Regions from separate parts of the Shinella agrisoli genome, predicted to be linked through region 1. Evidence: predicted binding sites of a transcription regulator. Region 1 holds the regulator's gene; each other region holds the start of a gene.
The links. The regulator LexA, encoded in region 1, represses DNA repair genes until DNA is damaged. The targets are predictions, from matches to a motif close to TGTTCNNNNTGTGTTCNG.

Region 1 (2,197 bases):
GCCGCTTGCCTTCCTCCTGGTCGGCGTCGGCGGCGGGCTGGTCTGCATCCTGCGCACGCGGCTGCGCCACCTGGGCACGCTGCTCATCGTCCTCGGAATCGGCGCCGCCTGCTGGCCGGGCAGCCGCAGCATGCCCGAAGTGCTTGTCTCGGAAGACGGCCGACTCGTCGCCGTCCTGCGCGACGGCGGGGTTTCGACGAACCGGACACGACCGCCCGACTTCATCTACGACCAATGGCGCCGCGCGCTTCGGCTCGGCGCGCTCGTCAAGCCGGAGACGCGCAAGACGGCAGGTTTGACGGTGGAAGAGGCAGAGGAGGGCGCGGCAGCTTCCAGCGAGAAGAGGCCGCGCCGCAGGGCGGATCGGGAGAAGGCGAAAGCGGCCATGTCCGCGGCCTTCGAGGCGGCGGGAAAGCGTAACGGCTTCGTCTGCGAAGCAAAGGCGTTCTGCGCCGCCGTCTCGCCGAGCGGCTGGCGGATTGTCGCGCTGGAGGACGTCGCCTTCCTCGGCACGGCCTGCGATGCCGCAGACCTCGTCGTCGTATCCTTTGCCCTGCGGCTCGACGCCTGCCGCTCCGGCGCCCGGATGGTGACGGCGCGGCACCTGCGGCGGACAGGGGCTCTGGAAATCACGCCCACGGGCGCCGCGACGGCTTCGCCCCTGGCCGCGGCCCGGATCACGACCGCCGTCGAGACGCTCGACCGGCCCTGGTCGCGGCACCGCACCTACGACTGGCGGAGCGGCCGGTTCGAAGCCGAATCCGGCAATCAGTTGTAGCGGCGGATGAGGCCGACGAGCTTGCCCTGGATCTTCACGCGGTCCGGCCCGAAGATGCGGGTCTCGTAGGCGGGATTGGCGGCTTCGAGCGCGATGGAGGCGCCCTTGCGGCGGAAGCGCTTCAGCGTGGCTTCCTCGTCGTCGACCAGCGCCACGATGATCTCGCCCGGATTGGCGGTGCTGGCATTGCGGATGATGACCGTATCGCCGTCGAGGATGCCGGCCTCGATCATCGAATCGCCCTTGACCTCCAGCGCGTAATGCTCGCCGCTGCCGATCATCTCGGCGGGCACGGTGATGTCATGGGTGTTGTTCTGGATGGCGGAGATCGGCACGCCGGCGGCGATACGGCCCATGACCGGCACGGAAACGGAGGCGGACATGTCCGCCTGCGCCGGCATGCGCTGCTGCGGGGCGGACGGCAGCGGCTGCTTGCCGCGGCTGCCTTCTATGACGGCCGGTGAGAAGCCGCGGCGAGGCTGGAGGCTCGACGAATAGGCGTCCGGCAGCTTGATGACTTCCAGCGCCCGCGCGCGGTTGGGCAGGCGGCGGATGAACCCGCGCTCCTCCAGCGCCGTGATGAGGCGGTGGATGCCGGATTTCGAGGCGAGATCCAGCGCGTCCTTCATTTCGTCGAAGGACGGGGGAATGCCGGACTCCTTCATACGCTCATGAATGAACAGGAGGAGTTCCTGTTGTTTGCGCGTCAGCATGGCCTCTCCAACCAGAATCGTGAAACAAATCCAGAACAGACACTATCTGTTCCATATGTGTTCCGCAAGAGGCTCGTGAAACAATAATACGGGCTCAGGCGTCAGGTTCGCGCAGGAGAAGGATTTCGCAGGCGGCGCCCGCCTGCGCGGCCGGCGAGTGCGGCGGGCGGACGAGCAGGCCCTCCGACGCGGCAAAGACCTTCATCATCGAGGAATCCTGCCTGTCGTGCGGCGTGACCAGCAGTTCGCCGCCCGGCCCGCGGGCGATTCGCGCCCGCACATAGTCCTGCCGCCGGTCGTTCTGCTGGAGCGGCACCGCGGCGACCGCCGCGCGCAGCCGGCTCCTTTCGGGCAGGCGGGCGAGGCGGCGGACGAGGGGTTCGAGGAAGATCAGCGAGCAGACGAGGCTGGAAACGGGATTGCCGGGAAGGCCGACCACCTGGACGGCGCCGAGGCGGCCGACCATCAGCGGCTTTCCGGGACGCATGGCGATGCGCCAGAAATCGAGCGCCATGCCGGCCTCGCCGAGCACCGGCTGGACGAGGTCGAAATCGCCGACCGAGGCGCCGCCGAGCGTGACGAGCACGTCGATGTCGAGGGTGAGGGCGTGGCGCACGGCCTCGAGCATCGCCTGCCTGTCGTCGCCGACGATGCCGAGGTCGATGACCTCGGCGCCGGCCTCGCGGGCGATGGCCGATACGCCGTA
Region 2 (2,197 bases), on a different contig from region 1:
CCGCCATGCCGCAGCGGCAGGGATTCATCGCCGCGACGAGCTGGACGGCGGCGGGGTAGCTCACCCGGTGGTTGGCGCGGGCGATGATGCATTCGCCGGTTTCGAGCGGCTGGCGCAGCGCATCGAGCGCCTGCGGCGAGAATTCCGGCAGCTCATCGAGGAAGAGCACGCCGTTGTGGGCGAGCGAGGCCTCGCCGGGCCTTGCCCGCGGCCCGCCGCCGACGAGGGCGGCCATGGTGGCGGAATGGTGCGGCGCGCGGAAGGGGCGGCGATCCGACAGGCGGCCGCCGGAAAGCTGGCCGGCGATGGAATGGATCATCGAGACCTCCAGCAGCTCCGCCGGGGAAAGCGGCGGCAGGATGGCCGCCAGACGCGCGGCGAGCATGGATTTTCCCGAGCCGGGCGGGCCGACCATCAGGAGATTGTGGTTGCCGGCGGCCGCCACTTCCAGCGCGCGCTTGGCGCTCTCCTGGCCGCGGATGTCGGCAAGGTCCGGCAGGTCCGCCGCCGGCGCGCGGATCGCGGGTGTCGGCCGCGACAGGACCTGCGTGCCCTTGAAGTGGTTGGCGAGCGCGATCAGGCTGCGCGGGGCGAGGATGTCGAGGCCGCCGCCGGCCCAGGCGGCTTCCGCGCCGTTTTCCGCCGGGCAGACAAGGCCCTTGCCGAGCGCATTGGCGCCCATCGCGGCCGGCAGCGCACCGGCGACGGGCGCAATGGTGCCGTCGAGGTTGAGCTCGCCGATGACGAGATAGTCCTCCAGCGCATCGCCCGGCACGGCGCCGAGCGCCATCATGAGGCCGAGGGCGATGGCAAGGTCGTAGTGGCTGCCTTCCTTCGGCAGGTCGGCAGGCGCGAGATTGACCGTCACGCGCTTCGGCGGCAGGGAAAGGCCGGAGGCATGAAGCGCCGCCTGCACCCGTTCGCGGCTTTCGGCGACCGCCTTGTCCGGCAGGCCGACGATCTGCATGCCCACCTTGCCGGGCGCCACCATGACCTGCACATCTACGGGCACGCCCTCGATGCCCTGAAACGCAATGGTACCGACTCGTGCCACCATGATCGCCCCCGCTCGCCCTGGCCGAAAACGGCCCTTCAAGCCGCCTCTGGGTTGCAACTGCAAATCTGGCACGAATTCCGGAATGAAACAAGAACAATTATAGAACTTGCTAAGACGTTCTCCACGCTTCGGTTGCACCGGGTTGCATCGGCGGAACGAAAACGGGACGTTCGCGAACGGACCGTCCCCGTGAAACTTTCGCAAGGGATGAGAAACGGGTTTCAGCGCTTCTTTTCGATCGCGTCCCAGAGGAGGGCCGCGATGTCGGCGCCGCCGAACTTCCTGACCTCGCGGATCCCGGTCGGGGACGTCACGTTGATCTCGGTCATGTAGTCGCCGATGACGTCGATGCCGACGAGCAGGAAGCCGCGTTCGCGCAGGGCGGGGCCGATGCGGGCGCATATCTCCTCCTCGCGCGCCGTCAGCTCCGTCGCCTCGGCGCGGCCGCCGACATGCATGTTGGAGCGGCTGTCATGCTCGGCGGGCACGCGGTTGATCGCACCGACCGGCTCGCCGTCGACGAGGATGATGCGCTTGTCGCCCTTGCGCACGTCCGGCAGGTATTGCTGGGCGATGAAGGGCTCGCGGAACATCTGGCCGAACATTTCGAGAAGCGAGGAGAGGTTGCGGTCGTCCCTGGTGGAATGGAAGACGCCGGCCCCGCCGTTGCCGTAGAGCGGCTTGAGGATGATGTCGCCCATCTCCTCCCGGAAGCGGCGGATCTCCGCCGGATCGCGGGTGATGAGGGTGGCCGGCATCAGGTCGGCAAATTCGGTGACGAAGATCTTTTCCGGGGAGTTGCGCACCCAGGCCGGGTCGTTGACGACGAGGGTCTTCGGGTGGATGCGCTCCAGCAGGTGCGTCGAGGTGATGTAGGACATGTCGAAGGGCGGGTCCTGGCGCAGCAGCACCACGTCCATCGTGGAAAGGTCGACGCGCTCGGCCTCACCCAGCGTGTAGTGGTCGCCCTTGACGTCGCGCAGTTCCATCGGCTCGACGGTGGCATAGACCTTGCCGTCGCGCAGGCTGAGGCGATCCGGCGTATAGTGGAAGAGCCTGTAGCCGCGGCTTTGCGCCTCGAGGCTCATGGCGAAGGTGGAATCGCCGGCGATGCTGATGGTCGACACGTGGTCCATTTGG
Region 3 (2,197 bases), on a different contig from region 1:
CGTGACGAAGCGGTCTTCGAATTCGCGCATCTGGAAGGAGGCGCGCACGAGGATCGCCATGTCGTTCAGCCTGTGCGTCTTGCGCTGGAGCTGCTCGATCTCCTCGCCGATGGCGCGGGCCTCTTCCTCCGAGTCCCAGGCGGCGTGCACCACCACCTTGTCGTCGTCGGGATCGAGCCGGTCGGTGAAGAGCGTCTTTCCCAGCCGGTCCTCGTTGTGCGCGATCAGGTGGCCGGCGGCGCCGAGGATATGGGCCGTCGAGCGATAGTTGCGCTCCAGTTTGATGACCTTCGCGCCGGGAAAATCCTTCTCGAAACGCAGGATGTTGTCCACCTCCGCGCCGCGCCAGCCGTAGATCGACTGGTCGTCGTCGCCGACGCAGCAGACGTTCTGCGGCGTGCCCTTCGGGCGCTGGGCGAGCAGGCGCAGCCACATGTACTGCGCCGTGTTGGTGTCCTGATACTCGTCGACGAGAATATAGCGGAAGCGCTGGTGATACTCGGCGAGCACGTCCGGATTGGCGCGGAACATGCGGATCGGGTGCAGCAGGAGGTCGCCGAAATCGCAGGCGTTCAGCGTCTTCAGGCGGTTCTGGTAGGCGACGTAGAGCTCGCGGCCCTTGCCGTTGGCAAAGGCCCGCGCGTCGCCCTCCGGGATCTGCGCCGGGTCTAGGCCCTTGTTCTTCCAGGTGTCGATCATGCCGGCGAACTGCTTTGCCGGCCAGCGCTTGTCGTCGATGCCTTCGGCCTGGAGGATCTGCTTGATCAGGCGCACGACATCGTCGGTGTCGAGGATCGAGAAGTCGGACCTCAGGCCGACGAGCTCGGCGTGGCGGCGCAGGAGCTTCACGCCGATCGAGTGGAAGGTGCCGAGCCAGGGCATGCCCTCGACCGCGCCGCCGACGAGGAGCCCGATGCGTTCCTTCATCTCGCGCGCGGCCTTGTTGGTGAAGGTCACGGCGAGGATCTGGCTCGGGAAGGCCCGGCCGGTCGCAAGGATATGGGCGATGCGGGTGGTCAGGACGCGCGTCTTGCCGGTGCCGGCGCCGGCGAGCACGAGGACGGGGCCGTCGAGCGTTTCGACGGCCTCGCGCTGCTCGGGGTTGAGGCCGGCGAGGTAGTCCGGCGCGCGGTGGGCGTCGCGGGCCGCCATGGCGCGTGCGGCGATGCCGCCGCCCGCCGGCTTGGCGGGCTTGCCGGAAAGCTGCGGATCCTCATCGAAGAAGGGAATGTCGTCGTAACCGCTGATCATGCGGCTCAATGTAGTGATTCGGGACCGAAAGGCCAGTTTTCCGTTCTGCTTTTATTCCATAGGGGAGAACATCGGCCTGAAGATTCCGGGAAGTCCCGCCCGTTCAGGCCTTCGCGCGATCCGCATCGAAGGCGTCGTCCACGGGCAGTTGCAGGGCGGTGGCAAGCTGGTTGGTCTTGCCGGCGAGCGAGACGATGGCGAGCAGTTCGGCATATTGCGCATCCGTCATGCCCCTGGCCCTCGCCGCGGCGGTGTGGGAATGGACGCAATAGCTGCACGCGTTCGTCACCGAAACGGCGATGTAGAGCATTTCCTTGACGAGCGGATCGAGCGTCGAGGGCGTCGCCATCACCGCCTTGACCTCGCTCCAGGTGCGTTCCAGCAAGGCCGGGTCGAAGGCGAGGTAGCGCCACATGTTGTTGACGAAATCCGACTTGCGGGTGGCGCGGATGTCGTCGAACACCGCCTTGACGCGCGGATCGGTTTCGAGGTCGTCGGCGGGCCTGACGGTGCTCATGGTTTTCTCCTCGGGAACGGGCCGGCGGTTCGCCGCCGGCCGGCATGGTTCAGACCAGCGCGAAGACGCGGGAGGGGCCACCCGTGCCGCCGCGCACCTTGGGCGCGCCGACGATGAGCGTTGCGCCCTTCGCCGGAAGCTGGTCCAGATTGGCCGCGCCTTCAAGCCCCCAATGGCCGGAGGAGAGCCAGGCGTGATGCGTGGCGAAATCCGGCGAGATCCCGTGGTCGAGGGAAAGCGTATCGACGGCGATGCCGACGGCGCTGGAATTCTCCGCGAGGTACTGCACGGCTTCGACATGGAAGCCAGGGAAATGCAGCTTGCCCTCGCTGTCGGCATTGCGGAACTTCTCGGTGCCGAGATGCCGGGCCCAGCCGGAATTCAGCGCCACGCAGGCCTTTTCCGGCAGGTCGCCATTGGCCGCGATCC
Region 4 (2,197 bases), on a different contig from region 1:
CGGCCTTGAGGCCGCGCACGCGGTCGGAAGGCTGGTCGAGCGCCGTCACCATGACGACGGGGATATGGGCCGTGCGCGGATTGGCTTTCAGCCGCGCGCAGACCTCGAAACCGTCGATGCCCGGCATCATGATGTCGAGCAGGATGAGGTCGACCTGGGTGCGCTCGCAGATCGACAGCGCGTCGTAACCGTTCTCGGCGGTCAGCACGTCGAAATATTCCGCAAGCAGCCGCGCTTCGAGCAGCTTCACGTTTGCCGGAATGTCGTCGACGACGAGGATGCGTGCAGTCATGCGCCTGGCCTCCGCCTCATGCGTCGCCGAGATAGGTTTTTATGGTCTCTATGAATTTCGGAACGGAGATGGGTTTGGAGACATAGGCCTCGCAGCCGCCCTGCCGGATGCGCTCCTCGTCGCCCTTCATCGCGAAGGCGGTGACCGCGATCACCGGGATGACATGGAGCTCGTCGTCCTCCTTCAGCCACTTGGTGACCTCGAGGCCGGAAACCTCCGGGAGCTGGATGTCCATCAGGATCAGGTCCGGACGGTGTTTGCGTGCAAGATCAAGGGCTTCCATACCGTTTCGGGTCTGGATGGTGGTATAGCCGGATGCCTCGATGAGGTCCCGGAAGAGCTTCATGTTGAGCTCGTTGTCCTCGACAATCATCACCTGCTTGGGCATCGTGCGTCCCTGTTCCTCTCGCCGGCCTTGCAACCTTCTGGGAGATGGATAAGTTGCGGCAAAGCCGACATCACCCAGCCCGACCGCAGCCACGTTAGCGTCACTTGGTTGATTAAAAGGTAAATTTCCCGAGGGAAAACGATGAAAAGCCAAAAAGATACACCCGCGCCGGAAGACGCGGAGGCAACCGCCATCGCCATCCTCGGCTGGCTCGCAGGCGAACCGGAACTGCTATCCCGTTTCCTCGCGCTCACCGGCGTCGCGCCCGGCGAGGTCAGGAACGCGGTCGGCGATCCCGGTTTCCGTGCCGCCCTCGTCGATTTCCTGATGGGCCACGAGCCAACGCTTCTCGCCTTCAGCGCGGCGACGGGCATCCAGCCGGAAGCGGTCGTCCGTGCCCATGCGATCCTTTCGGGACCGTATGGCAGCGACGACTTCTGAGCCGGCGGGCGGAAGCCGGTGCCTCGCGCGTCTGGCCTGTGCAGCGTCATTGGTTAAGCCCCAGCCACTATTGAGACTCGCGAATTTAAGCAGTAAAGTCGCGATGTTCAATATTTGTTCCTGCCGATGAGCACCGCCGACATGCGTTTTCCGGGCTTCTGCCGCGACTGCCTTGCCGGGCAGCCGGCCGGCCTGCGCCGATGCCGCGCCTGCGGCAGTCCCCGCCTCGTCTACCATGACGAGCTCTACCGCCTGACGCTGGCGCATATCGACTGCGACGCCTTCTATGCGGCGATCGAGAAACGCGACAACCCGGAGCTTGCCGACAAGCCGGTCATCGTCGGCGGCGGCAAGCGCGGCGTCGTCTCCACCGCCTGCTATGTCGCGCGCATCCAGGGCGTGCGTTCGGCCATGCCGATGTTCAAGGCGCTGGAGGCCTGTCCGCACGCCGTCGTCATCAAGCCGGACATGGAGAAGTACGTGCGCGTCGGCCGCCAGGTGCGCGCGATGATGCAGGAGCTGACGCCGCTGGTGCAGCCGCTCTCCATCGACGAGGCGTTCCTCGAACTGAAGGGCACGGAACGGCTGCACCACGATCCCCCCGCCCGCGTGCTCGCGCGCTTCGCCCAGCGCGTCGAGAAGGAGATCGGCATCACCATCTCCATCGGCCTTTCCTACTGCAAGTTCCTCGCCAAGGTGGCCTCGGACCTCAACAAGCCGCGCGGCTTTTCCGTCATCGGCGAGGCCGAGGCGCTGGATTTCCTGCGGGAGAAGCCGGTGCGCCTTATCTGGGGGGTGGGAAAGGCCTTCGCCGAGACGCTGGAGCGCGACGGCATCCGCACCATCGGACAGCTCCAGACCATGGAGGAGACCGACCTGATGCGCCGCTACGGCGTGATGGGCAGGCGGCTCTTCACGCTCTCGCGCGGCCGGGACGACCGCGAGGTGCACCCGAACGATCCGGCCAAGAGCGTCTCGGCGGAGACCACCTTCTTCGACGACATTTCCAGCTATGACGAGCTGGCCACGCACCTGCGGCGCCTCAGCGAGAAGGTAGCCGCGCGCCTTCGCAAATC

Region 2: the regulator LexA is predicted to act here: its motif matches at 1,147-1,164, upstream of ACIIOY_RS10890 (YifB family Mg chelatase-like AAA ATPase).
Region 3: the regulator LexA is predicted to act here: its motif matches at 1,293-1,310, upstream of ACIIOY_RS00185 (ATP-dependent helicase).
Region 4: the regulator LexA is predicted to act here: its motif matches at 1,226-1,243, upstream of ACIIOY_RS14325 (DNA polymerase IV).

The regions. Positions count from the first base shown of each region.
Region 1 covers NZ_JBJIEP010000013.1:83,660-85,856, forward strand. Annotated here, with positions in the region: gene ACIIOY_RS14930 (ComEC/Rec2 family competence protein) at 1-778, shown strand, start outside; gene lexA (transcriptional repressor LexA) at 769-1,491, opposite strand; gene ACIIOY_RS14940 (molybdopterin molybdotransferase MoeA) at 1,586-2,197, opposite strand, start outside.
Region 2 covers NZ_JBJIEP010000008.1:152,929-155,125, forward strand. Annotated here, with positions in the region: gene ACIIOY_RS10890 (YifB family Mg chelatase-like AAA ATPase) at 1-1,057, opposite strand, end outside; gene gshB (glutathione synthase) at 1,279-2,197, opposite strand, start outside.
Region 3 covers NZ_JBJIEP010000001.1:37,236-39,432, reverse strand. Annotated here, with positions in the region: gene ACIIOY_RS00185 (ATP-dependent helicase) at 1-1,251, opposite strand, end outside; gene ACIIOY_RS00180 (carboxymuconolactone decarboxylase family protein) at 1,355-1,768, opposite strand; gene ACIIOY_RS00175 (cyclase family protein) at 1,818-2,197, opposite strand, start outside.
Region 4 covers NZ_JBJIEP010000012.1:30,505-32,701, reverse strand. Annotated here, with positions in the region: gene ACIIOY_RS14340 (PleD family two-component system response regulator) at 1-292, opposite strand, end outside; gene ACIIOY_RS14335 (response regulator) at 309-680, opposite strand; gene ACIIOY_RS14330 (DUF3572 domain-containing protein) at 822-1,121, shown strand; gene ACIIOY_RS14325 (DNA polymerase IV) at 1,248-2,197, shown strand, end outside.